Regions from separate parts of the Companilactobacillus sp. FL22-1 genome, predicted to be linked through region 3. Evidence: predicted binding sites of a transcription regulator. Region 3 holds the regulator's gene; each other region holds the start of a gene.
The links. The regulator LexA, encoded in region 3, represses DNA repair genes until DNA is damaged. The targets are predictions, from matches to a motif close to CNAACANNTGTTNG.
Positions count from the first base shown of each region.

Region 1 (3,210 bases), on a different contig from region 3:
CCAGGTTTGATGATATCTCTTAAACCTAAATGAACTCCAGCTAAAATCTTGCCGGATTCACGCATTCCCTCAATCTCTCGTTCTGACTTTAATGTGATCATTAAATCTCTCCCTCTATCCTTTGTGATACTTTTTGTGAAAATCAGTACTTGCTAACGTAATTTTAATCGTCTGAGCCGTTGTCTTAGGAATACCTAAGTCAGTCAATTGCTCTATGGAAGCTTCTTTCATCTTCTTGACAGAACCAAATTTCTTTAATAATTTTGTCCTAGTCTTGGGCCCTACGCCTTGAATATTATCCAATTGTGACGACAAAGCATTCTTACTTCTGGTCTTACGATGGAAAGTAATAGCAAAGCGATGCACTTCATCTTGAATTCTTTGTAATAAGTAAAAGCCTTGACTCTTACGGTCGAGCGGTACTTCCACACCATCTTCTCCCACGATCAAATGTGAAGTATTATGGTGATCATCTTTGACCATTCCGGCCACAGGTATATCGATTCCCAGTTCATTGACTAAAACGTCCATCACAGCACGCAATTCAATGATACCACCATCCATTAGAATTAAATCTGGTAATGGCGACTTTTCTTTCAGCAAACGTGAATAACGTCGATAGATCACTTCTCGAGTATTGGCAGCTTCATCTGCTCCCGATTGATGCTCAACTTCACCTTTGATTTTATACTTCCGGTAACCACTCTTTTCAGGACGGCCATCTTTAAACATTACCATCGCAGAAACGGGATTGGTCCCTTGAATATGCGAATGGTCAAACGATTCAATAATATGACCATAAGGCAAGTCTAAAGCTTCAAAAATTTGCTTCTGGGCACCATAAGTTTGACGATTATCTAACTCCATCAAGCGGAATTTCTCTTGCAAAACTAATTTTGAGTTTTCTGCGGCCATATCCATCAAGTCTTTTTTCTGACCACGTTGCGGTGTTCGGAAAGGAATATTCAAAACTTGAGAAAGCGTCTTTTTATCCAAATTATCTGGAACTAAGATCTCTTTTGGTAAAACTTGGTTCCGGCGATTATAGAATTGCAAAATATAGGTCGATAATTCTTCTTCTGGCGTATTAATACAGGCAAAAACTTTCTTCTCTCGTTTCATTAAACGGGCTTGTCGAATAAAGAAAACTTGAATGGAAATCCAACCTTTTTCGACATAGTAATTAAAGATATCTCGCGGTGTACTATCATTAGAAATGATCTTTTGTTTCTCAACCGTAGTCTCGATATATTTGATCTGGTCACGCAATTCAGCTGCACGTTCGAACTCCATTTTTTTTGAGGCTGTTTCCATTCGCCGTTCTAGTTGATGCTTGATTTCACCAACATTGCCGCCTAGAAACTTCTTGATTTTTTCAATTTGTTTATCATATTTTTCTTGAGGAACAGTTTGGAAACAAGCTCCTAAACATTGTCCCATATGGTAATACAAACAAGGTCTACCTAAATGTCCCTGACAGCGACGCAATGGATAGACTTTTTGTAAGAAATTTAGAGTATTTGATGCAGCCCAAACATTTGGATAAGGTCCAAAATAATAGGCTCCATCTTTTTTGATCAAACCGGTGATCTCCATCTTAGGATCACGCTCGTTAGTGATTTTTATATAAGGATAGCCGGTCCCTCGTTTTAGTTTGATGTTGTAATAAGGTTGATGTTTCTGGATCAAAGTTATTTCCAACAAAAAGGCTTCTTTATCATTGGAAGTAATGATCGTCTCAAAGTCACGGATTTCCGAAACTAGTCGTGCTGTCTTACCTTCATGAGAACTCTTAAAATAAGACCGAACCCGATTCTTAAGATTTTTAGCTTTTCCAACGTAAATTATTTTAGAGTTGATATCTTTCATTAGATAACAACCCGGACGAGGTGGCAGCAGGCTTAGTTTATGTTCTATATATTCAGTCGCCAACAATAAACCTCCCTTTTAATTCAGACTCTGTTAATCATAAGTTATTCTTACTAATTGTCAACTTATATGCAACCATATGTTCTATTATACTTTTCTTTCATTAGAATGGTCTGCTAAAAAGATTATTGCTGATTGTTTGACAATTATTTTTCACCCTTTATGATTGGTTTTGTAAAATTAAATTAAATAAAATCAATCGGAGGTATCGTCATATGAGTCAAAAATATATCGCAGAGATCGTACCATTAAACGCCGAGTTTATCGGCAGCAGTGCTCACGGATCAGCTGAGTTTACTGTTGAAGAGAACAATTTGCACATTAAGATCGAAATGTTTGATACACCAAAGAACACCCAGCATTGGGAACATTTCCATGGTTTTCAGAATGGCCAAGATGCTCAAATTGCTACAATGAGTCAAGACGTAAATCACGACGGCTTAGTCGATTTGCCAGAAACTGAAGCGGTCTCAGGTACAACTATGGTGCCTTTCGACAATGCTCCAGAAAAAATCGATGTTCCAAATGATAATTATCCCGTCTCTGATGAGAACGGTCATTTTGCCTATGAAAAAGACGTTCCTTTGGATCAGTTACAATCTCAATTCAAGTCAGTTTTTGGAACAGACAAATTGGACTTAGATAAGAGAGTAGTCTATGTTCATGGTGTTCCTCAATCACTTGAGCTACCTGCTTCCGTAGGTGGCGTAGTTGGCAATTATGATGCTCATGTGACTTTGCCTATTGCTACTGGTAAAATTAAAAAAGTTAACTAAAAATTGCCTTTTGTGCACTTAGGTTCTATAATATAGTTAATTAAAAATGAAACTTGAAAGGGGCTGGTACCGATGGGCCTAACAGTGAAACGTGAAAGTAATTTTGGCAGTTTATTTGATAAGTTTGCCTCTCTTCCCGATGATGTAAAAGAAAACGTAAAACGCGTAGATTCTGCCGATAAGAAATCTTCAAAAGATCAAAAGAATCTGAAAGATAAAAAATAATTTCTCTTGTTTAATGTCACTTTGTTTAAAAGTGGAAGCCATTTATTTTTACTATTTCTTCAAAAAGAATCCTTTGAATTAGAAAAGCCTAGAACTCAATTGTCCTAGGCTTTTTTGGTATCTAAGTTAAATCGTGTTGGTAGAAAAGCGCTACCCAAATGATAAACTGTTGACCCTGTTTACAACTCATCTTCGTCTTCGAAAGGATTAATTAGCTGATTTTCCTCATTACGCAATTCCACTAATTCTTGATACATTAAATATTCAAAATAATCATCTG
Region 1 covers NZ_JBINJY010000004.1:1,336-4,545, forward strand. The annotation lists gene map (type I methionyl aminopeptidase) at 1-101, opposite strand, end outside; gene uvrC (excinuclease ABC subunit UvrC) at 115-1,932, opposite strand; gene ACG72T_RS03985 (hypothetical protein) at 2,145-2,705, shown strand; gene ACG72T_RS03990 (SPJ_0845 family protein) at 2,778-2,930, shown strand; gene ACG72T_RS03995 (hypothetical protein) at 3,110-3,210, opposite strand, start outside.
Region 1: the regulator LexA is predicted to act here: its motif matches at 2,002-2,015, upstream of uvrC (excinuclease ABC subunit UvrC).

Region 2 (3,210 bases), on a different contig from region 3:
ATCATATTGCGGACAAAATGATGTCATTGATTCAACAGCTGAACTTGACCAGTATTTTAGATGTCGGCTGTGGAGAAGGCTATTATTCCAAAAAGATGGCTACGTTAGAGGGCCGAAAGGTCTTAGCCTTTGATATTTCTAAAGATTCAATTCAATTAGCAGCTAAAGGTGTCAATACACCTGTGCAGTGGTTTGTCGGAGATTTAGCTCACTTACCAATTCAAGACCAAGTGATTGATGGGATTGTGGATATCTTTTCGCCAGCCAATTACAACGAGTTTAATCGAATTCTTCAACCGGGAGGATTTGTGCTCAAAGTTATTCCCAACCAATATCATGTCCAGGAATTGCGAAAACAAGCTCAAGATCAACTGCAACAAGCCAGTTATTCCAATCAAAAGGTGTTGGATTACTTCCAAGAGCACTATCAACTGGTCGATCAGATTGATGCCACTAAGACGTACTCAGTTTCCGAAGCGCAAAGGGCAGCTTTTATCGGTATGACGCCGTTATTATTTAATGTGGATAACAGCCTGATCGATTGGAGCCCAGTTTCTGAAATAACTGTTGGTGCCACCATCTTAGTAGGAAAAATGAAGTAAGAATAATTTTTTAATAATTGCTTAAAATTGCAAAGAGCCATCTAACCCTTGTCTTGAGGTTTAGATGGCTCTTAATTTGCATATTTATGTAAAGCGCTTTTGAAATCTCCGCCGATTAATACTTCGATCTCATTAACCAGTTCTTGAGGATCTTCTTTCATATCATGACGGAACCAATCGAAAATCAGTGAAATGAAAGCCAAACTGTAAAAATGGGCGATGAAATTCTTGTGACGTTGTTCAACGTTCAAACCGACAGCTTGCTTTTCCACAATGTTTATCACATAACTGTATAGTACTTTAAAAAGATATTTGAGCATAACGTCGCGATAGGCAGATTGATAAGTATTCTTGGTGATCTTTTGATTTTTTTTAGTTAAGAGCATGATCTGATAAAAACCTTCCTGCCAGTGTTCGTAGTTAGCAGTCCGCTCAAGAATCTCTTTAGCTTCTAGACTAGCGGAATATTCAACTAACTCATAAATATCAGAGAAATGATTGTAAAAGGTCTGTCGAGTCAGATGGCATTCCGTCACAATATCTTTAACTGTAATTTGATCGATATTTTTGTGGTGGAGTGTGGTACACAAGGCTTCACGTAAAATCCGTTTCGTGTCTTTGGTCATTTTGCGTCCCTCCCTGCTCAATCGTGTGATACATATAATTATATAAGTTTCTAGTGAAAACGTCACCGAAAAAGAAATGATTACAGACAAAGTCGAACACATGTTTTACAATGTAACTTAGTAATTTGGGAGGTAAGTCATGACGACTAAGATTGGAATTCGTCAATTGGTAGAATTCGTTCTGCGTAGCGGAGACCTCATTGAGGTTAAGAACAGTCAGAACACGGCGCAAAATGGAGCCCGAATCCATCGTCATCTCCAAAAGTTGCGTTCAAAAGACGTAAATTATCAAAGTGAAGTTTATTTAAAGACGGCTGTTACTATGAATGATACGCAATACCTGATCTCTGGTAGAGCCGATGGCATCACTGCCCAAGCTGACAAAATAACGATTGAAGAAATCAAAACTTCAGAGCAAGCTTATGAAGATTTAAGCGATAACACCCTAGAATTGTATTGGGCTCAGGTCAAAGTTTATGGTTATATCATCTTACAAGACCATCCAGAATTTGATGAAGTTACCTTGCGTCTGACTTATTTTCAAGTGAATAACGAAGCCGTAACGACTAATGATCAAGTATTGAATCGGGCTAGCTTGACGAAATTTTTTCAAGAATTGATCGACGAGTACGAATATTGGTTAGTTCTTAGAGCAAAGTTACGAAAAACGCGCAATGAATCTATCAAACAATTGGCGTTTCCTTTTCCAAAATTTCGAACTGGCCAACATGAATTAGCGGCGGCCGTGTATAAAACTATCGTGCTCAAAAAAAGATTATTTGTGGAAGCACCGACTGGTACTGGTAAGACGATTTCAACCCTTTTTCCAGCAATTAAGGCTATGGGCGAAGAGAAGATTCAACGACTGTTTTATTTAACTGCTAAGCAAAGTACGCGCCATGTGGCTGAAGAGACGGTTACTTTAATGGCCAATCACGGATTAAAAATCAAAAGTATGACTTTGACGGCCAAAGATAAAATTCGTTTTCCTGAAGAAATCGACGTTCCACCGGAAGAAAATCCTTATATGGTAGGCTATTATGACCGCTTGAAACCGGCTTTGGCAGACTTGTTGACGAATGAAGATGCTATTACACGTTCGGTGGTTGAAAGATACGCACGAAAACATATGGTTGATCCATTTGAATTTTCCTTAGATGCTTCTTTGTTTTGCGACTTGATTATTTGTGATTACAACTACTTATTTGATCCACTGGTTTACTTGCAACGTTTCTTTGTGGAAAAAGATACGGACAACTTTTTCTTGATCGATGAAGTTCACAATTTAGTGAGTCGTTCGCGGGATATGTATTCGGCCACGATCAGTGATCAAGCAATTGCTAAATTATTAAAGCAGGCCAAAGCTATTGAAACGAAGGCAAGTGCTGATTTTCAAAAGCAGTTAAAAAAGGTTCGCCGAGTTTTTAATCAGATCAAACGATCGCTCAAAGAACTTGATAAGGAAGAGCAAATCTCAAGTGATGCACCTTTAGAACTACTAAAGGCGCTCGGTAAGTTTGATGATTTTGTTAGTGATTGGATGGCGGAACAAAAAAATTCGGCATTTTTAGACGATGTGAAAGACTATTTTTTTGAAGCTCTAACCTTTGTTAAGATTGGAGCGTTATATAACGACAGCTATAAGACTAGAATCGTTATAGAGGACAAGCATCTCATAGTTAAACAGCTTTGCTTAGATCCTAGTCATTTTATAGATGAATCGCTTAATTTAGGTCTGGGTGCGGTCTTGTTTTCAGCAACCTTATCGCCAATGGATTATTATCAGAGTGTTTTAGGTGGGATTGATAACAGTCTAGCTTACCGATTGCCATCGCCATTCCCCATTGAAAATCAGGAGATTTTGATCACCCAGTATATTCAAACGACTTATAAGCAGCGTCCGTTCAGTCAGGATAGTATTGTGGAAAGTCTCAAGCAAATGCTTGATGGTAAACTTGGTAATTACTTGTGCTTCTTTCCTT
Region 2 covers NZ_JBINJY010000001.1:104,689-107,898, reverse strand. The annotation lists gene ACG72T_RS00480 (methyltransferase domain-containing protein) at 1-602, shown strand, start outside; gene ACG72T_RS00475 (TetR/AcrR family transcriptional regulator) at 674-1,228, opposite strand; gene ACG72T_RS00470 (ATP-dependent DNA helicase) at 1,368-3,210, shown strand, end outside.
Region 2: the regulator LexA is predicted to act here: its motif matches at 1,322-1,335, upstream of ACG72T_RS00470 (ATP-dependent DNA helicase).

Region 3 (3,210 bases):
GTTCTGACATTCCTGACTTCCGTAGTGGTGACACTGTTCGTGTCCATGCTAAGGTTGTTGAAGGTAGCCGCGAACGTATCCAATTATTCGAAGGTGTCGTTATTAAGAAGCATGGTACTGGTATCAGTGCTACTTATACTGTTCGTAAGATGAGTAACGGTGTTGGTGTTGAAAGAACATTCCCGCTAAACACACCTCGTGTAGAACAAATTGAAGTTATCAGACATGGTCGTGTACGTCGTAGCAAGCTTTACTACTTACGTGCTCGTACAGGTAAGGCTGCTCGTATTAAAGAACGTCGTCGTGACATCTAATTAATACTTGAGCTTTAAAAACCGTTTTCTCAAATTTGAGAAGACGGTTTTTTCTTAGGAATTTTTTTAATTTCAATTACCATTTAGTATATTTGCCCCTAAAAGATTTCTGAAGGTGTTTTAATGGATTAAAAATTAAAACAACGAGGAGCACTCTACGAATGAAATTAGCAATTATTGGGTCAGGGAACATCGTGCATGATTTTTTGACCATCACTAAGGACTTGCCTGATACCGAATTAACTGCATTGATAGGGACGCAAAGAAGTTTGGACGTGTTGCATCAATTGAAGCTTAAATATCACATTGGCGCAATTTACACCGATTTTGATACAGCTTTAGCAGATGGAGGGTTCGATACAGTCTATATTGCGGTACCGAATTTTTTACACTTCAGTTTTGCTAAAAAAGCTTTGGAACATGGCAAGAATGTCATCGTTGAAAAGCCCTTTACGGTAAAATTGTCAGAGTTTGAAATTCTCAAGCAAATCGCCCAAGATAAGCAGTTATTTTTGTTAGAGGCGATCACCAATCAATATTTGCAAAATTATCTTGATTTAAAGCAGAAATTACCACAGATCGGTGATATGAAATTGATTGAAAGCAATTATTCGCAGTATTCCACTCGTTACGACGATTTTTTAGCGGGACAGATCTTACCGGCGTTTGATGCTAAAAAAGGTGGCGGCGCACTGTTAGACTTAAATATCTATAATATCCATTTCATTGTCGGTTTATTAGGGCGTCCTAAACAAGTCAAATATCTGCCCAATATTGCTCGAGGTGTTGATACTTCTGGGATTCTTTTGATGGACTACGACAATTGTAAGGCAGTTGCTATTGGTGCGAAAGATTCTGTCGTCCCTAAGCGTCAAACTAGCCTTCAAGGAAGTCTAGGGTCGATTATTGTCAACGGTCCCACTAATCGATTAGAGTCATTTGATATTTACGACAATCAAAAACAATTAGTTGAACATGTCGATAATAAAGTTTATCCTCATCGAATGTATCAAGAATTCGTTGCTTTTGAAAAAATCATCCGTGAGCAAGATTTTCTTCAAGTAAGACAACGCCTACAACAGAGTGAAAGCGTCATGTTTGTGGTGGAGGAAGCTTTGAAGTCAGTGAATTTGAATCTTGATTAAAAAAATCCCAGTCAGTTAACTAGTTAGTTAACAACTGGAATTTCTTTAGTTAGGAATTGGGAATATCAATTCTCTATTTGGATTAGAAGATTTGTGAACGATATAAGCCCACAACTTTACCAAGAATTTCGACTGAATCTAGAATAATTGGGTCCATTGTGTCATTTTCCGGTTGTAAGCGATAGTGACCATTCTCTTGGTAGAATCTCTTACATGTAGCTTCGATGTCTTCCGTCATGGCAATGATGATCTCACCATTGTTAGCTGAACTTTGTTCGTGGACGATTACATGATCGCCATCATAGATACCAGCGTTGATCATACTTTCTCCGTGGATCTCTAGCATGAACAATTCGCCAGAATCACGATTTAAGTCTGGTGGGATAGGGAAGTATCCATCAGGGTTACGTTCTGCGGTAATTGGTTGACCAGCAGCAACGGCACCCAAGATCGGAATCTGTTTTGATTTGACGCCAATCGAGTTCAAACCTGCGCCAGTTAATTCAATAGCGCGAGGTTTGGTAGGGTCACGTTGGATGTAACCTTTTTTCTCAAGACGTGAGAGATGACCATGGACCGTTGATGTTGATGACAAATCTACAGCTTCGCAGATTTCTCTGACAGTGGGCGGATATCCATGTTCATCTAAATAATCATAAATGCATTGTAAAATTTGTGACTGTTTAGAGCCTTCAGCTTTTGACATTAGAACACCTCATTGTTAATATCTTAAATAGATTGTATCAAAATTTGAATACAAGTTCAAACAAGTGTTCGATTGTATTGGGGAGTAATGAAAAATGAAAGAACAAGACGAATTACTTAAAAAGATCAATGAATTAGCCCACAAGGCCAAAAACGGTACGATTACCAAAGAAGAAGAGGACCAACAAGCCCAATTGCGAAAGGAATATTTGAAGAACTTTCGGGCTGCTTTCAAGTCACAAATCGAAATGCTGCAAGTTTACGATAAAGACGGAAAAGAAGTCACTCCAGAAAAAGTTCGCGAAATTCAACGAAAAAAAGGATTGCGTGACGATTAGGCTTTCAATTAGTTAACTTTTTTTGTAATATTAATAAGTGTATGGAAAGGGTGAGAACATAAATGGGTACAACAATAGTCGTTGGCGTGATAGCTTTACTAGTCGGTCTAGTCGGCGGTTTCTTCATCGCTAGATGGTACATGAAGAAATACTTCCAAGACAATCCGCCAATCAGTGCAGATATGATCAGACAAATGATGGCTCAAATGGGCCAAAAGCCTTCACAAAAGAAGCTTAATCAATTAATGAATACTATGAAGAATTCACAAAAGAATAATAAATAGTCAGATCATTTGAGCGATATGTATATTTTAATATGCATATCGCTTATTTTTTTTGCCAAAAAATAAACATGTCTTTAAAATACGAACTATTTAATTTTTAAATATATAAAAAACTGTATGAAAACGTAAAATACGAACAATAATTAAAAAAATAAGAATAAAATGCGTTTTTAGCATTGAAAGAAAAATGATTCCTTGATAGAATTTGGTTACCAGAGCAGAAAGGTGGAAAAAGAAATGCACGATGTAGCAATAGTTATGGGATCAATTTCTGACCTGAAAGTCATGCAGAACACGATTGATGTTTTGAATGAGTTGGGTGTTAGTTTTGAAACAAAAGTTATTTCGGCACACAGGATGCCGCATGAGATGTTAGATTTTGCCAATCAGGCTGATAAACATTTTCAAGTAATCATAGCTGGAG
Region 3 covers NZ_JBINJY010000002.1:127,779-130,988, forward strand. The annotation lists gene rplS (50S ribosomal protein L19) at 1-314, shown strand, start outside; gene ACG72T_RS02145 (Gfo/Idh/MocA family protein) at 476-1,459, shown strand; gene lexA (transcriptional repressor LexA) at 1,542-2,165, opposite strand; gene ACG72T_RS02155 (DUF896 domain-containing protein) at 2,260-2,502, shown strand; gene ACG72T_RS02160 (YneF family protein) at 2,565-2,786, shown strand; gene purE (5-(carboxyamino)imidazole ribonucleotide mutase) at 3,024-3,210, shown strand, end outside.